Regions from separate parts of the Peribacillus simplex NBRC 15720 genome, predicted to be linked through region 4. Evidence: riboswitches for the same ligand, from Rfam matches in the RefSeq annotation. Region 4 holds a riboswitch; each other region holds the start of a gene.
What was found. Region 4 has a riboswitch for S-adenosylmethionine ahead of metK (methionine adenosyltransferase). Riboswitches for the same ligand answer to the same signal wherever they lie in the genome.
Positions count from the first base shown of each region.

Region 1: another riboswitch for S-adenosylmethionine. It lies ahead of BS1321_RS25585 (YezD family protein); the one in region 4 lies ahead of metK (methionine adenosyltransferase).
Region 2: another riboswitch for S-adenosylmethionine. It lies ahead of mtnW (2,3-diketo-5-methylthiopentyl-1-phosphate enolase); the one in region 4 lies ahead of metK (methionine adenosyltransferase).
Region 3: another riboswitch for S-adenosylmethionine. It lies ahead of BS1321_RS17465 (methionine ABC transporter ATP-binding protein); the one in region 4 lies ahead of metK (methionine adenosyltransferase).

Region 1 is NZ_CP017704.1:5,299,234-5,304,480, reverse strand. Features, by position in the region: gene cysC (adenylyl-sulfate kinase) at 1-133, opposite strand, end outside; gene sat (sulfate adenylyltransferase) at 180-1,328, opposite strand; gene BS1321_RS25590 (phosphoadenylyl-sulfate reductase) at 1,358-2,062, opposite strand; gene BS1321_RS25585 (YezD family protein) at 2,244-2,387, opposite strand; SAM riboswitch class I at 2,560-2,668, opposite strand; gene ssuE (NADPH-dependent FMN reductase) at 2,948-3,481, opposite strand; gene BS1321_RS25575 (TetR/AcrR family transcriptional regulator) at 3,691-4,278, opposite strand; partial or broken gene BS1321_RS25570 (SDR family NAD(P)-dependent oxidoreductase) at 4,452-5,194, opposite strand.
Region 2 is NZ_CP017704.1:4,996,270-5,001,516, forward strand. Features, by position in the region: gene BS1321_RS24175 (carbon-nitrogen family hydrolase) at 1-292, opposite strand, end outside; gene BS1321_RS24180 (pyridoxal phosphate-dependent aminotransferase) at 392-1,564, shown strand; SAM riboswitch class I at 1,697-1,849, shown strand; gene mtnW (2,3-diketo-5-methylthiopentyl-1-phosphate enolase) at 1,956-3,188, shown strand; gene BS1321_RS24190 (2-hydroxy-3-keto-5-methylthiopentenyl-1-phosphate phosphatase) at 3,195-3,854, shown strand; gene BS1321_RS24195 (methylthioribulose 1-phosphate dehydratase) at 3,851-4,474, shown strand; gene BS1321_RS24200 (cupin domain-containing protein) at 4,504-5,037, shown strand; gene BS1321_RS24205 (CobW family GTP-binding protein) at 5,163-5,247, shown strand, end outside.
Region 3 is NZ_CP017704.1:3,623,015-3,628,261, reverse strand. Features, by position in the region: gene BS1321_RS17480 (M20 family metallopeptidase) at 1-93, opposite strand, end outside; gene BS1321_RS17475 (MetQ/NlpA family ABC transporter substrate-binding protein) at 140-1,012, opposite strand; gene BS1321_RS17470 (methionine ABC transporter permease) at 1,034-1,684, opposite strand; gene BS1321_RS17465 (methionine ABC transporter ATP-binding protein) at 1,698-2,720, opposite strand; SAM riboswitch class I at 2,981-3,092, opposite strand; gene BS1321_RS17460 (GNAT family N-acetyltransferase) at 3,233-3,538, opposite strand; gene BS1321_RS17455 (nuclear transport factor 2 family protein) at 3,800-4,168, opposite strand; gene tnpB (IS200/IS605 family element RNA-guided endonuclease TnpB) at 4,504-5,247, shown strand, end outside.
Region 4 is NZ_CP017704.1:3,192,528-3,197,774, forward strand. Features, by position in the region: gene pckA (phosphoenolpyruvate carboxykinase (ATP)) at 11-1,600, opposite strand; SAM riboswitch class I at 2,031-2,193, shown strand; gene metK (methionine adenosyltransferase) at 2,357-3,550, shown strand; gene BS1321_RS15420 (gamma carbonic anhydrase) at 3,774-4,292, opposite strand; gene BS1321_RS15425 (alpha/beta hydrolase) at 4,503-5,247, shown strand, end outside.

The sequences.
Region 1 (5,247 bases), 2.1 Mb from region 4:
TCGCAATCGTTGATTTTCCGGAACCCGAGAGTCCTGTAAACCATAGAACTGTGCTTTCATGCCCGTTCTGCTTCCGACGGAGCTCCTTGTTCAATGACGTTTCATGCCAAGTGACATTCGTACTTTTACTCATATAATAATCCCCCTCTTCTTCATGTGACACTTCAATTTATATCCAATCAGTTATAAACTTCATTCTTTTTTAGACCTTCGATCAACACCTCAATGACTTCTTTACGGCTAAAGGTAGCTGGAGGAATTTCTCCATTACGAAGCATTTCCCTTACCTTCGTTCCAGAAAGGATGACATGGTCTTCCTTGCCATGCGGACAAGTTTTAGCGGAAGCCATATTGCCACATGCTTTACAGTAAAAACTATGTTCAAAGAATAATAGAGTGATTCCTAACTCATCTGCGTTAAAATTCCCAAAGATTTTTTGAGCATCATATGTGCCATAATAATCGCCCACACCCGCATGATCACGTCCGACGATAAAATGGGTGCAACCATAATTTTTACGGACCATCGCATGGAAAATGGCTTCTCTTGGTCCTGCATAACGCATGGCAGCAGGGAAAACTGCAAGGGAGACGCGATCCTTAGGATAATATTTTTCAAGCAGCACTTTATAGCTTTCCATTCTTACATCTGCCGGAATGTCATCGGATTTAGTGGCACCTACGAGAGGATTTAAGAATAAGCCGTCGACAATCTCCAATGCTGTCTTTTGAATGTATTCATGAGCACGGTGAACAGGGTTCCTCGTTTGGAATCCGACAACTGTTTCCCAGCCTTTTTCCGCAAAAGCTTTCCTTGTGTCGACCGGGTCCAAATAATGAGCTTGAAATAGCGGACGCTCTATTCTCTTGATCAACTTTATTTCCCCGCCGACATATACATCCCCACGGTTATATAAATTTTTCACTCCAGGATGCTTCTCATCATCCGTTTGATATACTAATGTCGCTTCCAATTGCTTATCTGGAGTGTAAATATCGGAAACGGATAGAACTCCGTATGTTTCACCTTCATGAGTCAACGTCACTTCTTCACCTAAAGTAAGGGTTTCTGCAGTTTCTTCGGTCAAAGGCAGCGTAATCGGGATGCTCCATACATGCCCACTGCTAAGCCTCATTTCCTTGACCACTGTCTCATAGTCACTTTTTGTAAAGAATCCTTTAATCGGACTGTAGGCACCAGTGCCTATCAATTCAAGATCACTTAATGCAATTTCATCTATTTCGATTGACTTTGTTATTTTACTAAAATCATATTTTGGTTCCCAAAGATCGATTAATGTTCCTCCGTGCGGTAAACTGATTGTCATGCTAATTTCCCCCTATGGTTTCTATTTATTTAAGATAAATGCAATCCGCATTCCGTTTTTTGAGCCCCTTGCCAACGGCCAGAGCGTAAATCATCTGCATTGAAGGCCGGTGCTGTACACGTTTTACATCCAATGCTCGGATATCCATTATCATGCAGGATATTATATGGAAGTCCGTTTTTATGGGCGTAGCGCCAAACATCTTTCCACGTCCAATGTATGAGTGGACATATTTTAACTGACTTGAACTTATTATCCTTATTGATATACTCGGTCAGAGCCCTTGTTTCGGATTGCTCCCTCCGCAATCCCGAAAGCCAGGCTGTTGCCATTGAAAGCACATCGGTAAGCGGAATGATTTTACGAATGTTACAGCACTTATTGGAATCTCTAAGCCATAATTCATCCCCATATTCCGCTGCTTGTTCCTCAAGCGTCAAGGCAGGTTTCTTCATTTCGATCGAAAGCTTTGGATATCGCTTTTTCACTTGCTCGATCAATTGGTAAGTTTCCTCAAAATGAACATCTGTATCAAGGAAAACTATTTTCGCCGAAGGATTAACCTTCGCCAATAAATCCGTAAGCACGATGCCTTCAATACCAAAACTACAAGCATAAATCAGTTTGTTTCCATAATGGTCATTCGCCCATTGCAGAACTTCCAAAGCTCCTTTTGTCTCACTGTCTTCAGGAAATACAGGTAAATCCCCTGTGTTGAAATTGTCATAGTTTATTAATGCAGCCAACTTTGTAGCCCCCTCTAAAAACTTGCTGTATCAGGTTAGAGTAACTGTTGATCAATACCCGTTGTAATCTTCTCCGGTTTATTTGATTCTAGGAAAAAGAGACGAATCTAACCAATACTCTCTTTATATCAGTTAAACCCGCCTCTAGTTTTTCTAGTCAGCAGATACCTTATTTAATTCTTAATTTTTCATTTCTTTCCATTTGAATGATTTTACCATCCTGGACAATAAGTGTAATGGATCCATATTTCATTGAATTAAGCATTTCTTGAAGTCGTTCAAATATTTCTTCAAGCTGATTCTCTTTATCCAAACCAGTTCCTCCTTTAAGAAAATCCGCGAATATTTTATTTTCAACGCTGATTAAATGAATTTCTTAGATTTATATAATTCCATACAACCTTACATTGTTATGGTTTGCCTACAATTTTTCAAAAAAAACAAAAATCTTTCCATGATGGAAAGATCCCAAGGTAAATATCTTTACCTTATCTTCCAAAATGATCAACATTTTGTTGGAGGTAGCACCTTGCATCCATCATGCAGGTTGCTGGACTTCAAAGGGCCAATTCCCTCCGTCGCTCTGGATAAGTTTTATTATTTTAAATATTAACATATATTTAATCCTTGTCAATGGAGTTTTCTTATAAAATAACTTGGTTTAATATTATGGATTAACTGTTATTTTTATACACACTATTCAATTTATGATTTTATGTTCATATAAATACGAAAATAGACTCGTCTTTTTAGATAAGGTCTCCAAAAAAATAAGTCTATTTTCATAAAAAGCCTATTATTGACGCATGTCCTTTCTTGAAAAAATAATTTCTCGAATTCCATTCCTTTTGTAGAAGGGATTACTTGAAGTCATTAATTTCTTAACTGTATCGCTTCTACAAATTCTTGAACTTGACTCTGGACGCGATCAATTAAATCCAAATCATTAATCGGTTTTTCTGAATTCTGTTTATCTATTTCCTTATCAACAAAATAAATGCCCTGCAGCGGCTCGCCTTTTAATATTGAAATTAATGGTTTAAGCGCATAGTCAATCGCCAATAGATGCCTGTTACTTCCTCCAATCATGATTGGCAGCACTGGCTTACCCTTAAAAGCACCTTCTGGCAGCAAATCAATCAAGGCTTTCAATACCCCTGTATAAGAAGCCTTATAAACAGGTGAACCAATAATGATACCTCTAGCTGCTTGAATTCTCTCTGAAAGCTTTAAGATATCTTCGCTATTATATTTCCCTTGAAATAAATCATCTGCTGAGAAATCCGTAATTGAGAAATAAGCTGTGGTAAATCCTTCGTGTTCGACTAATGATTGAATATGTTTTAGTGAAATGTCCGTTCTTGATGGTATAGCAGGACTTCCTGATAAAATTACGATATCGCTCATTTAATACCCCTCCAATGTTACATGATTTCCAGATAAAATCTTCGTAAAGCATTTCATGCAGTATGCATTTATCGTAATAGTCTGAAAAATATAAGTCAAATCTTACACTCGGGTTTCATAAATTCACCAGTTGACTTCATCGACTCTGAATGAAAATAAAACGGTCATATTTGCGGCTTGATGCTCATGCCACAAATATGACCGTTTCATTATGTATGATTTTGTTTACCATGAATACCATATACCAAAAGTTGAGCAATGCTCTTAATTCGTTCAGAAGTAAAATATGGCTCCTTTTTTTGTTGATGGATCTCATAATGTGTAGATAATGCCAATGTAAAAGAAATGATCCCTACATTAAATAGGATAATATCAGAGATATATTGTATCTCTCCGCTATCTATTCTCTTCTGTATTTCAATATGCTTGGCATTTGGCTTGAAAATCTGATCTACATATTGCTTTGAAATATCTTGATCGAATTGTGTTTCCCTAAATAATATCGAAAACTGTTCTTTATTTTCAAGAATTTTTTTTATCATGGTGCAAACATGATTCTCCACTAGATCATCCGTTGAAAGATGACTAGTCCCATCTTCAGATTCCTCTTTTTCATTAGGGGTAATTGTAGCCAAAAGCAAATCTTTTTTGCTATCAAAGTATTTGTAAATAGTAGCTTCGGAAACATTGCATGCAGAGGCAATTTCATTCGTTCTTGTCATGTCAAAACCTTTAGTGGCAAAAAGAGTCCGGGCTACATTTATGATTCGTTCTTTGGTTTGCTGCCCTTTTTTCAAAAATATCAACCTTCTTTTATAAAGATAAGACCGGTTTCACCAATTATTTTCCATGATATCTTGATGGTATCAATCGGTCAACATATTACCTTTGATCTATTAGAATTCAATATTCCCATATATCATAAATAGAAAACATCGTCTGGTTGGGACGATGTTTTCTTTTCAGAAAATCACTTAAAAGATGCATAGCCATCATCGACCATGACTACACTTCCATTAATCGCATCCGCTTCCTCTAACGATAATAGATAGACGGTATTTGCAATGGTTTCTGGCTTAATTAATTTACCGCGCATTTGACTTGCATTCAATTTTTCGATGATTCCCATATCTTTATAGCCTTGTATGATAGGAGTGTCAACCCCGCCTGGTGCAATGCCCACTACGCGAATGCCATAAAGCACCCAATTCCAAAGCTGCTGTCTGTGTCATCATTCTTACAGCGCCTTTAGTCGCCTGATAGGCAAAAGTCCCATGGGAAGCTAAGTAGCCAAACACAGAAGCGGTATTTATAATGACACCCTTGTTACCTAGCTCCTTCATTTTCCGTCCTGCTCGCATGATTCCAAAGGCAACTCCGTGCTGGTTCACTCCAATCATTTTGAAGTAACCCTCCATATCTTGATCGAGGATCATACCGCCTGCACCAATGCCGGCATTATTAAACATGATATCGATCCTTCCGTATGTTTCCACTGCCTCATTTATTAACGATTCAACATCTTCCTGCTTAGAAACATCCGTTTTAACAAAAATGGCCTCTCCACCATTCGCTGTTATCTGTTCAACAGTTTCCTATCCCATTTCTACAATCCGCAACAACGACCTTGTCCCCCTTTGCTGCGAATTTCAAGCATGTTGCTCGGCCAATTCCGCTTGCTCCTCCTGTAATAACTGCAACTCTTGCTGTCATATACATTCCCCTTTCAACACTAAAAAATAAGTAAGTAATTACTTAGTTTTCAA
Region 2 (5,247 bases), 1.8 Mb from region 4:
TCATGGTGTTATAGATCCCTTTGCTTGTCTTTTTCGCAATGGAACCGCCGATGATGTGAAACTGGTGTTTCTTTGCTTGTGTTTTAAAAAATTCAATCGTTTTTTCTGCCTCTTGATCAGCAATCTCATTTAACCTGGTCAAGTCGTATCCGGTTGTCCAAAGCTCTGGTAAAATGACGATATCGGGTTCTGACCGTGCTGCTTTTTCCATCCATTGTTCTGCAACCTGAAAATTGATATCTGGTTGCCCGAAGGCTATATCCATTTGAATACAAGCTATTTTCCACTTCATCGTTTAAAACCCCCACATGTAAAAAATGCTTTACAAGACTATGATAAACATATATCATTTGTGACTAGAATTTCAAGAAATTTCAGAGAAGGTGTATAAATGGTGCAATTTGAAAAATCCAGACAGCTTCAGGACCTGCCCAAGCAGTTTTTTGCTTCACTAGTCGCAAAAGTCAATGCGATCACGGCGCAAGGACATGATGTCATTAATTTAGGCCAGGGAAACCCTGATCAGCCGACGCCAGAACATATCGTGAAAAGTTTGCAGTCTGCCGCTGAAAAAACGATTAATCATAAATATTCGCCATTCCGGGGACATCAATATTTAAAAGATGCTGCTGCCGTCTTTTATGAACGTGAATACGGTGTCAAGCTGGATCCGAATACTGAAGTGGCGATTCTCTTCGGGGGAAAGGCAGGCCTTGTCGAACTGCCGCAGTGTTTATTGAATCCAGGCGATACGATCCTAGTTCCAGATCCCGGCTATCCGGATTATCTTTCCGGTGTTGTTTTAGCCCAGGCAAAGACCGAACTGATGCCCTTGACAGAAGAAAATGATTTTCTTCCGAAATACAATGACATACATAAAGAAGTTCTTGATAAAGCCAAAATGATGTTTTTGAACTATCCCAATAATCCCACAGGTGCTTCTGCAACTGAAAGTTTCTTTGATGAAACCGTCTCCTTTGCTAAAGACCATTCAATTTGCGTGGTCCACGATTTCGCCTATGGGGCGATAGGATTCGACGGAAAAAAACCGATAAGCTTTCTCCAGGCGGAGGGAGCGAAGGATGTAGGAATAGAAATATACACATTATCGAAAACATACAATATGGCAGGGTGGAGAGTTGGCTTCGCAGTAGGGAATAAGAGTGTAATAGAAGCTCTTGAACTATTACAAGACCATCTTTATGTGAGTCTCTTCCCGGCGATACAAGAAGCTGCGGCAAGCGCTTTGCTTGACTCGCAGAGCTGTGTAAAGCAGTTAGTGCAGATGTACGAGGGGCGAAGGAATGTTTTCATTGAGGGATTGAGGGCAATTGGCTGGGATGTCAAAGCTCCTGCGGCATCGTTTTTTGCCTGGCTCAAAGTTCCTAAAGGTTTTACGTCCGAGAGTTTTGCAGACTATTTATTAACGCATGCCCACGTAGCTGTTGCCGCAGGGAATGGATTCGGTGAATTTGGCGAAGGTTACGTCAGGGTAGGGCTACTTACTTCGGAAGAACGGCTGAAAGAGGCTGTGGAACGGATACGTAAATTAAACTTATTTTAACGATGCAATGGGTTATCCGATTTATTCACCCTTAAATAGTTAAAACTTATTGACAAAGTAGGGATTACCTGTCAGAATACAAAATAAATTCTTAATCTTTCGATACTTGAATGCAATTTATATATCAGCGTTTTCTTATTTTGAGCAGGTGGAGGGACTAGCCCTATGAAGCCCAGCAACCGACCGTAATTCCATTGTAAAATGGGGCGGAATTCTTCGCCGGATTTTCTTGAAATCCACAAGGCACGGTGCTAATTCTTGCAGCCAATGGCTGGGAGATAAGAAGATGGCTTTTTAAAGCCTCTTCTTTATGAAGAGGCTTTTGCCATTTTGAGACCATTTTCAGGTTAATGACATCGAGAGTTTACTAACGTGTTATAGGAGTGATCAGATGAGCGAGATAGTCGCTACTTATTTAATTCATGACTTCAATGGAAAACATGAGAAAAAAGCAGAGAGCATTGCCTTAGGTTTGACTGTCGGGACATGGACGGACCTGCCCCATTTGGTCCAGAAACAACTGGAAAAACATAAGGGACGCGTCGTATCGGTGACACCACTTTCTGAAGAAGAGAGGGCAAACAGCTACTTTAATCGTAAAGTATACCGTTCGCTTATTAAAATTGCCTATCCGGCAGGGAATTTCTCCAATGATTTACCTGCAATCCTTACGACGGTCTTCGGCAAACTTTCATTGGATGGAGAAATAAAACTTATCGACTTGGATTTTGTCGGTGATATTCAAAAAGCTTTTCCCGGGCCGCAATTTGGCATTGGAGGCATAAGGGAAAAGGTTGGCGTATTTAACCGGCCCCTGGTGATGAGCATCTTTAAAGGTGTATTAGGAAGGGACCTAACATTCCATAATGAGCAACTGAGGCAACAAGCATTAGGAGGTGTCGACCTAGTTAAAGATGATGAGATCCTCTTCGATCAGGAACTGACTCCATTTTTCGATAGAATAAAAACGGGAAAAAGAATATTGAATGAAGTCTATGAAACCACTGGCCACAGAACTTTATATGCTGTCAATCTATCAGGGAAAACATTTGAATTATTGGATAAGGCAGAGCAAGCGGCTGAAGCAGGGGCAGATGCTTTATTGTTCAACGTTCATACATATGGTTTGGATGTATTGCAGGCCTTGAGTGAACATGATCGTATCAATCTGCCAATCATGGCGCACCCCGCATATAGCGGGGCATTGGCATCTTCATCATTTTATGGGATCGGCTATCCATTATTGCTTGGTAAATTAGTAAGGTTATCAGGTGCAGATTTATCCTTGTTCCCATCCCCTTATGGAAATGTCGCATTGGAAAAAAAGGAGACATTGGCAATTGCTGAAGCTCTGACAAAAGATGAACTTTCCTGGAAAAAAGCCTTCCCAGTCCCTTCTGCAGGCATTCATCCGGGCATGGTTCCGGACCTAATCAAGGATTTTGGGCTCGATAGTGTGATTAATGCTGGAGGTGGAATTCACGGACACCCTGACGGAGCAGAGGGCGGGGCCAAGGCTTTCCGATCTGCTGTGGAAGCCGTTCTAGCAGGAAAGGACCTGTCTGAAGCGGCTGCTGAGGAAGAAACACTAAAAAAAGCTCTTATATTATGGGGAGGCCTATAAGAAATAATGAAACCGATCATCTTTTGTGATTTTGACGGAACGATCACCAACACAGATAATATCATTTCTATCATGAAAGAGTTTGCGCCTCCGGAATGGGAAGCGTTGAAAGACGGTGTCCTTCAGCAAAAAATCAGTATATCTTCAGGTGTTGGGGATATGTTTTCCCTGCTTGATAGTGGCTTGAAGGATGACATCATCCAATATGTAAGAAAGACGGCCGGCATTCGTCCTGGGTTTTATGAATTCGTTGAGTATACGAAACAAGCCAACATCCCTTTATATATTGTAAGCGGGGGCATGGATTTTTTTATCGCACCCCTTTTAAATGATATCTTGCCAACAGAGTCCGTTTATTGTAACCATGCATTTTTTGATAAGGAAAAGATTTATATTGAGTGGCCACATGCTTGTGATGATCAATGTAATAATGATTGCGGTTGCTGCAAGCCATCCATTATGAGGGAAATTGCGGGTGCGGAAGATTTTAAACTCGTTATTGGAGATTCAGTAACGGATTTTGAAGCGGCAAAACAGGCCGATTTTGTCATAGCCCGTGACATTTTGCTTGAAAAATGCGATAGGGAAGGAATTCCACATCAAGGATTTGAAACATTTTTTGATGTAATTGACATTTTAAAGCAGCAGGAGGTGGTTAAAGCGTGAACACTCATTCTAAAGAATGGCGGGAGTTGGCAGATATTAAAGCTGAATTGGCCGAAAGGGATTGGTTTATGGGAACTAGCGGGAACTTGTCCATCCGCGAGCCCAAAAGCCCTTTCTTTTATATTACGGCAAGCGGTAAGGATAAAAGGAAGCAATCGGATTCGGACTTTTTACTGGTGGACTTAAAAGGAAAACCAGTTGAAGAAACGAACCTAAGACCATCGGCCGAAACTTTACTTCATACAGTCATTTATCGGAAAACTAATGCGAACTGTGTACTCCATGTCCATACAGTTGAAAATAATGTGATATCAGAATTGTACGGAGATGAAGGCCAAGTTTCCTTTCGTAATCATGAAATCATTAAAGCGACCGGTCGGTGGGAAGAGGATTCGGAGCTTCGGATTCCAATCATATATAATCACGCTGATATTCCGCTGTTATCCGATAAGTTCATGCCACATGTCGAAGAAGACTCTGGCGCCGTGCTGATCCGCAATCATGGTATTACGGTTTGGGGCAAAAGCGGACTCGAAGCTAAAAGAATACTTGAAGCTTGCGAATTTTTATTTCAATATCAACTGTTGCTTAATCAACATAAGGCGTTGCAGGTTCTTTAAGATAAACACTCATAGAGGAGGAATGAATGATGGCGACGATCAGATTCCATGAAACAAACGAGGTTATTGAAAACGGTGAACAGGTAAAAGGATTTTTAGAAACACAAGGGGTTATTTATGAGCAATGGGACATTTCTAAATTACCGGCCCATCTTGTGGAAAAATACGATCTAACAGATGCTGACAAGGAGGAAATCCTTGTCACATTCCAAACGGAGATAGCGGAAATCTCCGAAAGAAGAGGCTATAAAGCGCATGATATCATCACATTATCCGATGCTAATCCGAACTTGGATCAAATGCTTGAAAACTTTAAGCAGGAACACCACCATGAAGATGATGAAGTGCGTTTCATAGCAGGCGGAACGAGTATCTTTGCCATTGAAGGCAATGATAAACAGTGGTTTGATGTACGTCTTAATCCAGGAGATCTTATTAGCGTACCAGAGTCAACAAGACATTATTTCACGCTGGCAGAAGATAGGAAAACTGTTGCTGTCCGTATCTTTGTTACAGCGGCAGGATGGGTTCCGATTTACGAAAAAGACGAAGTTCAAGCATGAATCATTGTTGAAAAACCAGCTTACGAGCTGGTTTTTTTTATGTGGATCCGGCAAGTGCTTTAGTAAGATAAGTATGATAAAATTTAACGGAATCGAATTTAACCGGATCATAGGAGCAGATAAGAATGAAAACAACCGAAGTGTACATATTGGGCGGCTTTCTCGGCAGCGGGAAAACGACGCTTCTTCGAAATATTTTAAAACAGGAAA
Region 3 (5,247 bases), 430 kb from region 4:
GGCTTGACTCGTTTCGATATATAATTTGGAATGAAGGTCGATGTGATCTTCAATGATCTGCTGATGCTGCTTCTGCACTAATTCTCTCGCCATGCTCTTATCTCCCCTTTTTCTTGAATCGATTTCTTTGTTCTCACCATTACTTTTCATTAGCTGGTTTTGTCCAAGCATCCTGGTAATTCACTAATTCATCTACTGAAACATATGCAGGAATCGTGTTTCCTTCAAACGTTTTTTCAATGAATGCCTCCACTTTTTTCGATTGATAAAGCTTCACTAATTTTTGCAGCTCAGGACGATCGGCATTACCCTTTTTAACCGCAATGATATTAATATATGGTTTCGCCGTTTTGCTTTCATGGAATAAAGAATCTTTTAAAGTAAGGCCTGCTTCAACGGCAAAGTTATTATTGATGGCTGAAGCATCGGCATCATCCAATAGACGCGGTGTATTGCCGGCAGCAACAGGTTGGATTTTCAAGTTTTTCGGATTTTCCTTAATGATTTCCAATGATCCCGATCCATTGAATTCCTCTTTCAATGTAATCAATCCAGCTTCCTGAAGAAGGAGTAATGCACGGCCAAAGTTTGTTGCTTCATTCGGAACGGCAATCGTAGCGCCATCCGGAAGATCCTTGAGATCTTTATGTTTTTTCGAATAAAGGCCCATAGGCGCAATGACAGTCGACCCGATAGCCTCTAATTTCAGATTTTGGTCTTGAACGAATTCATCGAAGTAAGCGACCGTTTGGAATGAATTGGCATCGATTTCACCTTCACTTAACGCAAGGTTCGGTTGGATATAATCATTGAAAGTGACCAGTTCGATATTAAGACCTTCCTCTTTCGCTATGTCGACAATGTATTCCCATGTTCTCGTATCCCCGCTGCTGACACCGACTTTTACTGTTTTCACATCATCCGAACCGCCTGATGCACCTTCTTCTTTCCCGCATCCTGCAGCCACGATGGCCAATACCAATACCATGATCGTTAATAAGATTTTCTTCATTTCTCCTACCTCCTGTTATTTTTATCTTCTTCTGATTTTTCTTGAAATAAAATTCCCGGTGGATTGCAATAATTGAACGATGATCACGAGCGCCGCCACTGTGACGACCATCGTCATCGTATCGAACCTTTGATAACCGTAAGCCAAAGCTAGATCTCCGACCCCGCCTGCACCGACGGCACCTGCCATGGCCGTAGATCCGACAAGCCCGATTGTCGCTGTTGTAAATGTAAGGATCAACGAACTAAGTCCCTCGGGAATCAAAAAGCGATAAATGATTTGCCATGTCGTAGCTCCCATCGCCTGAGCTGCCTCGATGATCCCTTTGTCCACTTCCAACAGGGAGTTCTCCACAAGCCGGGCAATATAAGGAGCCGCGTAAAAGATTAGCGGAACAATGGCCGCATTCGTTCCAATCGCACTGCCGACAATCATTCTGGTAAACGGAATAAGTGCTACAAGCAAGATGATGAAAGGAACCGACCGCAATATATTGATGACCGGGTTCAATACATTAAAGATCCATTTATTCTCCAGGATGTGACCCTTTCTTGTAATGACAAGCAGGATACCGAGCGGAAGCCCAATCAATCCGGAAAATACCAATGAGATGGCTACCATATAAAGTGTGTCACCGAAAGCTGTCGACAGCTGGTCTGCCGTTATTTCCATTCCCCAAAGCGTATTACCCATTTATCTGCACCTCCTGGACGAGAATCCCCTCATCTTTAATATATTGATAAGCCTTGTCCACCTCATTTTTGTTCCCTGTCACTTCGATGATCAAATTCCCAAAAGGCGTTTCCTGAATTTCAGAAATATTGGCTGATAATACACTTAAATGAACATCATATTTCTTCGAGATGGTTGAAAGTAAAGGAGTGCCAGAAGTAGTCCCAATAAAATTAATTTTCCAAATAATCGGAATGTGGGACCCTATGCTTTTTAAGAAACTTTGTGGAATCTCGTCATGTATGACCGTTCTCACGAAGTTTTTTGCAATATCCGTTTGCGGTTTGGCAAAAACTTCGAAAACAGAACCTTGTTCAACGACGCAACCGCCCTCCATGACCGCTACCTTATTGCAAATTTCCCTAATTACAGACATCTCATGTGTAATTAGCAGAATGGTAATATTGTATTCTTTATTAATCTTTTTTAAGAGCTGCAGAACTGCACTCGTTGTTTGTGGATCCAATGCCGATGTAGCTTCATCACACAATAAGATCGATGGATTGGTAGCCAATGCTCTCGCAATGCCGATCCGCTGCTTTTGACCGCCGGACAATTGTTCCGGATAACTCTTTGCTTTGCTTGATAAGCCAACGAACTCCAACAGCTCGCCTACCCGCTTTTTTATTTCATTACCCGGAGTTCCGGACAAAACCAGCGGCATGGCAATATTATCAAAAACAGTCTTTGAATTTAGCAAATTGAAATGCTGAAAGATCATCCCGATTTTTTTCTTTTCAGCCCGCAATTCCTTCGGGTTCAATTTGGTTAAATCCTTGCCCCCAACAATCACCTGCCCATCTGAAGGATGTTCAAGCAAATTGACCAACCTGATCAACGTACTTTTCCCGGCCCCGCTATAACCGACTACACCGAATATATCCCCCTTTTCCACTGTCAAATTAATGCCCTTCAAAGCCTCAACAGTCTGTTTCTTTGTTTGATAAACCTTTTTAACATTTTGAAACTCAATCATCCAATCTCCCCCCATGCTGTTTATTTGTACGAATTCATTATCCAGAGAGAAGAGCTTTGCAAAGTTTCATAATGATAGGGTTAAATTCTGCGAAATTCATGAGTAAGAGTGCGAAACTCACGAGTAACTGCACCAATTCTCCAAATAACCATATACATTTTGAATAAACAAAAGAGGCCTCTTCCGTCATCAGACAGAAGAGGCCTCTTTTAGACATAAAAAAGAGTAAACTCTTAAATTAATTATCTAAGAAAAGCTCCTTCTTATCTTTCAAACTTTCGTCCGTTGGAATTAGCACAGTATTTTTACAAAAGTAAAAACCCGCTGCCGAGGTATCATAGGGCCAAGTCCCTCCACATCTCTTGATAAGAATTAACGTTATATTTAATTATGTCCTTCACTATATATTCAATTTTCTCTAAAGTCAACCATATTTTTCATCGCTCTAAATATTTTCACAGTATATTGATTTGATGCTTTTTAATTATATTAATATAATTTATATTTATATTTTATAATGATTTGCTCATTCTCCATACTGGGTATTTTTCATTTTCTTCGCTTATCTTCATCATGCCTGTATTCGTATATAAACGAATCGCCCTTTGATTATCCGGAGAAACCCTTAAATGATATTCGGATACATTAAATTGCCTGAAAAATCTTTCTGCGTAGCGAACCAATTCCTTGCCAAGGCCTTTGCTGCGGTGTTCGGGAATAAGATAAAATAGATTCACATAGCCAATCTCGGTTCCTTCATATTCCCGAATTTGAAGTTCCATTTGTCCAATCGGTTCTTGGTCCTTTTCAATGATCACTTGTCCATCCGGAAATTTGCGGACCCGTTCTTTCATTCGTTGCAGATATGTATTTTCATCTCCAAAACCATCTTCAGATCCAAAACTTACAACAAAGGAATCTTTCCTGAATTTAATGATAATATCTTTATCTTAGTCCGTATCAATGGTCCGAAAGATCAACTTCATCCACCCCTATCATTTTATTGAAATATCTTTCAAGCAAACAAAACTCATTTGACTAACGCTCTTTTATGATATTTATTTTTATAAATAATAGGCTTAACGGGGCCCTTTCGTTTTTGTGCCTTGATGAAAAAACATTTGCCATCTTCCGTTCGTACATTTCCAGATTGAACTCCTTAGAGTATGTTCCACTTTACCTTCATCAAAAATCCGGTAAGTAGTTAACACGGTATCATTAGACAATTGATGCATATCAAATTGACTTAGTGTCATTTTCACCGCTCCGGCTCCCTCTTGCCCCAAAAAGTCGCTTTTAGACCATATGTTACCCGAACTGCCGAACTCAAAGAAATCATCTTTCAATAATAATGAAAGCTCTTCTGGAGATGTACGGACTTCAGATTTTAACAATTTCTCCTCCAGCTGATACAAATGCTCTTTTAACAATGAAGATTCACTTTCCATTCATCTTGTCTCCTTTTTCAACTATTGGTGAAATTCATGATCCATGCTGGCAAAGATTTTTTATCCAGTTGGTTAATAATTGCGGTCAGCAGCATTTTTTTCTTTTTTAACCGTTTTTGCCATACCTATTTTCTTATTAAGAAACTGGACTCACGACGGATTTCTAAGTGTTAAGAACAATTTATCATTTCCCGCCAGAAGACTCCCTCTTCAAGCGTGTGAAGGGGGAGAGCCCAACGGTAAGGGGGAGATGAATGGCGGTTGGCCTAAACCAAAGTATTCTTTTGACAAACGTACGTTCTCTGGTTAATAATAACAATAAGGGGGTGAAACCAATGGTCGTAAACAAAGCTTATAAATTTCGAATCTATCCAACGAAAGAACAATTAGTTCTCATCAATAAAACATTTGGCTGCTCTCGTTTTGTCTATAACTTCTTTTTAGGCAAACAGAAGGAGAAAGATGCTTACTGGTATATCTGTGAAGAAATGAAGCAGAACGGCCAATTACCCTTTAATAAATGGAAAGGCTCTTTTGTGAATAAATACGCAACAATCAAAGAACTTCCAGCTTTAAAGAAAGAATATTCTTTCCTGAAAGAAGTAGACAGTATTGCCTTACAGAAATCGGTGGAAAATTTAGCAGATGCCTATAGTCGATATTATAAAAAGCAAAACAAGTCACCACGCTTCAAATCGAAAAAGAATCCGGTCCAGTCCTACACGACTAAACATACGAATGGAAATATCGGAATGATTGGAAACCAAATCAAATTGCCCAAACTCGGTTTAGTTCGTTTTGCTAAAAGCCGCGAAGTCGAAGGGCGAATCATCAATGCCACAATCAGGCGGAACCCTTCAGGTAAATATTTCATTTCCGTTTTAGCCGAAACCGATGTACAAGTACATCCTAAAACGAATCGTTCGTGCGGTGTAGATGTTGGTTTGAAGAACTTTGCGATTCTTTCAGATGGTACGGTCTATCAAAACCCAAAATTCTTCCGGACGGTCGAAAAAAAATTGGCCAAAGCACAACGGATTCTTTCAAAGCGACAAGAAATAGCTTTGAATCGAAATAAC
Region 4 (5,247 bases):
TGTGTACAATTTATTGAGCTGTCGGTCCGCCAAGTTCTTCGATTTCACTTGGAACACTGCCGAATTTCTTGAAGTTTGCACGGAATTGAGCGGCGAGGGCTGTTGCTGCTTGTTTATAAGCGGCAGGATCTGCCCAAGTCTTGATTGGTTGAAGCACTTCGTCTGGAACCCCAGGAACATGAAGAGGAATATCCAAACCGAAGATTTCATCTTTGATCGTTTCGATGTTCGCTAATTCACCTTCAAGTGCCGCTTGTACCATCGCACGAGTGTAAGCAAGTTTCATACGGCTTCCAGTTCCGTATGCTCCGCCAGTCCATCCAGTGTTGACAAGGTATACCTTTGCATTGTGCTCGTCAATTTTATCACCAAGCATCTCAGCATAGCGTTGAGCGGGAAGCGGTAAGAAAGGTGAACCGAAGCAAGTGGAGAATGTAGCTTCCGGTGAAGTTACGCCTCTTTCAGTACCAGCCAATTTACTAGTGTATCCACTTAGGAAATGGAACATTGCCTGTTCTTTCGAAAGCTTGCTGATTGGAGGCAGAACGCCTGAAGCATCAGCTGTTAAGAAAATGATTGTATTAGGGTGTCCTGCAATACTTGGGTTCACGATGTTATCGATCGCTTGCATTTGGTAAGCAGCACGAGTGTTTTCAGTCAATGAACTGTCATCATAGTTCGCTTCACGTGTATCCGGATCAACAACAACATTTTCCAGTACGGCACCGAAACGGATCGCATCGAAAATTTGTGGTTCTTTTTCACGTGAAAGATTAATCGTTTTCGCATAGCAGCCGCCTTCGATGTTGAATACACCGTTAGAAGACCAGCCGTGCTCGTCATCACCAATCAGTTTACGACTAGTGTCTGCGGATAAAGTTGTTTTGCCTGTACCGGACAGTCCGAAGAATAAAGCGACGTCCCCTTCACGTCCTACGTTAGCAGAGCAATGCATTGGAAGGATTCCAGCCTCTGGAAGTAAGTAGTTCATGATCGAGAAGATCGATTTTTTCATTTCTCCTGCATATTCCGTTCCGCCGATCAGGATTGTACGGCGTTCAAATGAAACGATGATGAAAGTTTCGGATGAAGTTCCGTCCACTTCTGGGTCTGCTTTGAAGTTAGGTGCAGAAAGGATTGTGAATTCTGCTTCGTGACCTCTTAGTTCCTCTTCGTTTGGACGGATGAACAAAGTATGGGCGAAAAGGTTATGCCAAGCATATTCATTAACAACACGGATTGGAAGACGTGATGATTCGTCTGCACCAGCGAAACCTTTAAAAACAAAGATCTCTTCTTTTGCTTTTAGGTAGTCAACTACTTTATTATATAGTTTATTGAACACATCTTCGGAAATTGGCTGGTTCACTGAACCCCAATCAACTTTATCTTTAACTGATGCTTCTTCCACGATATATTTATCCTTAGGTGATCGACCAGTATATTTGCCAGTTTCAGCTTTTACCGCGCCGGTTGATGTTAAAACGCCTTCACTTCTGCTTAATACTTTTTCGACCAATTGAGGAACTGAAAGTTGAGTTTGCACATTGTTTCCTGTTAATAATTGGTGTAACTCATTAGAAACATCTACAGAATTCATATATGAGGTACCTTCCTTTGTTTAAGTTTTTAGATTACAATTAGTATAACACATTCATTTAATTAGTCTATACTATTTCTTTTAATTTGTGATTATTTTCAGTTGGTCGCGTTAATCATTTTAATCCGGCAGGAACCGAGTCAGGATTATCGCATATACTTTCATGAAGAAAATTTTATTTTAATAGGAAGTAAGTAAGCAATACATGTCTATTGGGAAAGTCAGGATGTCGTTCCTTTTCGTATGCTCAATACTTTATTATTAATGGCAATTTACAACATTTCTATTCGTATTTTGCATTGTAAACCCTTCTAGGACGTTGTATCAACATGTTTTTTTAAATGAACGCCATTCTGAGTGGAAATGTTCTTTTTAGAAAAGCATTGACAAATTCCAGCTAGATACGATAATATCTTAAATTGTACGGATTCTCTTATCCCGAGTTGGTGGAGGGACAGGCCCTTTGAAACCCAGCAACCTGCCATATTGAACTTGACTCCAAGATCGATCGCCGAAAATAAAGCGAAGGTCTTCAAGGAATAGTGGTGATGGTGCTAACCTGAGCAAGGTAAAAAACCCTTGAACGATAAGAGTGAAAGGATAGAAGACAGAATTTTAAACCTTTCCTCATTTGCCAGGGAAGGTTTTTGTGTTTTTTATAAGTAATTCTGTGTCTATAGTTGAAACTAATGAGGGAAACGAGTTCCGTAAAAAACAGGCTTATGCCTACAACATACTAACTTCCAAGGAGGAAATATGATGTCAAAGAAACGTCTATTTACTTCTGAATCTGTTACAGAGGGCCATCCGGACAAAATTTGTGATCAGATTTCAGATTCCATTTTAGATGCTATCCTTGCTAAGGATGCAAATGCACGTGTAGCGTGTGAAACTAGTGTAACAACAGGTCTTGTACTTGTTGCCGGTGAAATTACAACGTCCGCTTACGTGGATATTCCGCGTATCGTTCGTGATACGATTAAAGGAATTGGCTACACACGTGCGAAATACGGTTTCGATGCTGAAACTTGTGCCGTATTGAGTTCCATTGATGAGCAGTCTGCCGATATCGCAGCTGGTGTCGATAAAGCATTGGAAGCTCGTGAAGGAAACATGTCAGAGGAAGAAATCGATGCAATCGGTGCAGGGGACCAAGGTCTTATGTTCGGATTTGCTTGTAATGAAACAGAAGAGCTTATGCCGCTTCCGATTTCATTGGCGCATAAACTTTCATTCCGCTTGGCTCAAGTACGTAAAGATGAAACTCTTCCTTACTTACGCCCTGATGGTAAAACACAGGTAACTGTGGAGTATGATGAGAATAACCTTCCTGTACGTGTAGATACGATCGTTATCTCTACACAGCACGATGCAGAAATTACGCTTGAACAAATTCAAGCCGATCTAAAAGAACATGTGATCAAAGCAGTCGTTCCAGCTGAATTGATCGATGCTGAAACTAAGTACTTCATCAACCCGACTGGCCGTTTCGTAATTGGCGGACCTCAAGGTGATGCTGGTCTTACTGGACGTAAAATCATCGTTGATACTTACGGCGGATACGCTCGTCACGGCGGCGGTGCATTCTCTGGTAAGGATGCTACTAAAGTTGACCGTTCTGCTGCATACGCTGCTCGTTACGTTGCGAAAAACATCGTGGCAGCCGGCCTTGCCGACAAAGCGGAAGTTCAATTGGCATACGCAATCGGTGTGGCAGAGCCTGTATCAATCTCTATTGATACTTTCGGAACTGGTACAGTTAGCGAAGAAGTCCTTGTTGACTTAGTTCGCGCTAACTTCGACCTTCGTCCAGCTGGAATCATCAAAATGCTTGACCTTCGTCGCCCAATCTACAAACAAACAGCTGCCTACGGACACTTTGGCCGTACAGATGTCGATCTTCCATGGGAACGCACGGACAAAGCAGAAACATTAAAAGCACAAGCGTAATCCATAAAAAAAGGTGTCCCGCAATAGCGGGGCACCTTTTTTATGGATTAATTTTGCCGTCAGCGGGAATAATTCAAGAAATCCCAAAGAAATTCAAATTACGTGCAATACTCGTGAGTTAGGGGCGATTACAAGTTTGTTTGGGTCAACTACTAATGAGTTTGGAACTTTTACTCATGAGTTTGAGTACAATACTCGTAACTTTCAGTCAATTGCTCGTGAGTTACTTTATTCGTTCCGCCGTTTTATAGTATTGTCCTTTTTCGGCGTATTCGCGTACGATGCGTTCCATATCCTGGCGATCTTCTTCGTTGATTTCGCGAATGACTTTAGCTGGGCGCCCGAATGCCAACATGTTCGGTGGAATGACTTTACCTTGGGGAACGAGACTGCCGGCACCGATGAAGGCCCCTTCGCCGATTTCGGCTTCATCAAGTACAATCGATCCCATGCCGATCAAAGCTCCTTTACGGATTTTACAGCTATGTAAAATGACCTGGTGGCCAATGGTTACTTCATCCTCGATGATCAATGGATTATTTGGGCTTTGGTGCAGGACGCTGTTATCCTGTATACTGACTTTTTTCCCGATGATGGTTGGGGATACATCACCGCGAATGACGGAATTGAACCAAATTGATGTTTCGTCGCCAATTTTGACATCACCAGTCACGACAGCATTTTCAGCAATATAAGCGCTTTCAGCAATTTCAGGTTCTTTGCCTTTATACGGATAAATAATCATTTTCAATCATTTCCTTTCCGAAGTGAATGTTTTTATGTATTATTTTAATATACCGTATGCAAATACACTTGGCTATTTATAATAGCAATGTACAACTTGTTAGATTTCTTTTTTGTCGAAAATCACGAATATGGTTATAATTTATATATATTATTTTAACTATCATGGATCGTACACAACAAGTGAAAAGTGAAAGGGGGATTTCGAATGTGGAAATGGGAGACAGAAGGAGACGCAAAGGGCGTCATTGTCATCATTCATGGGGCAATGGAACATCACGGACGTTATAAGTGGGTAACACAAATGTGGCTTTCAGCTGGATACCATGTCGTCATGGGCGACCTTCCAGGGCAGGGTATGACAACTCGCGCCTACCGGGGACATATCGATTCCTTTGATGAGTATTTGGACGAAGTGAAAAGCTGGATAGAAGAGGCTTACGAATATTCGTTGCCGGTCTTTTTACTTGGACACAGCATGGGTGGTTTGATTTCGATACGCCTTCTTCAGGAAGAGGAATGGGACATTGCAGGGGTGATTCTTTCTTCTCCATGCTTGGGCCTCGTGACGAAGCCGCGGAAGTTCCTTACAACCATCTCGCATGGTTTGAACTTCGTGATGCCTATGTTCAGGGTAGATTCCGGATTGACACCTGAAATGGCGACGAGAAGTGCGGAAGTTCGTGAATCCGATAGAAACGATACATTATATATCACAAAGGTTTCGATTCGCTGGTATCGCGAGTTGGCACAGGCCATGAAGGATGCTTTTGAAGAGATTCCTGAATTTCAGGATGTGCCGCTTTTGGTCATGCAGGGCGGAGATGACCGAATCGTGAATAAGAAGGCGGTTCGTGAGTGGTTTAATTATAACTTGGCCAGTGAAAAGCAATATAAGGAATGGCCGAAGCTTTATCATGAAATCTTCAATGAACCAGAGCGTGATGATGTAT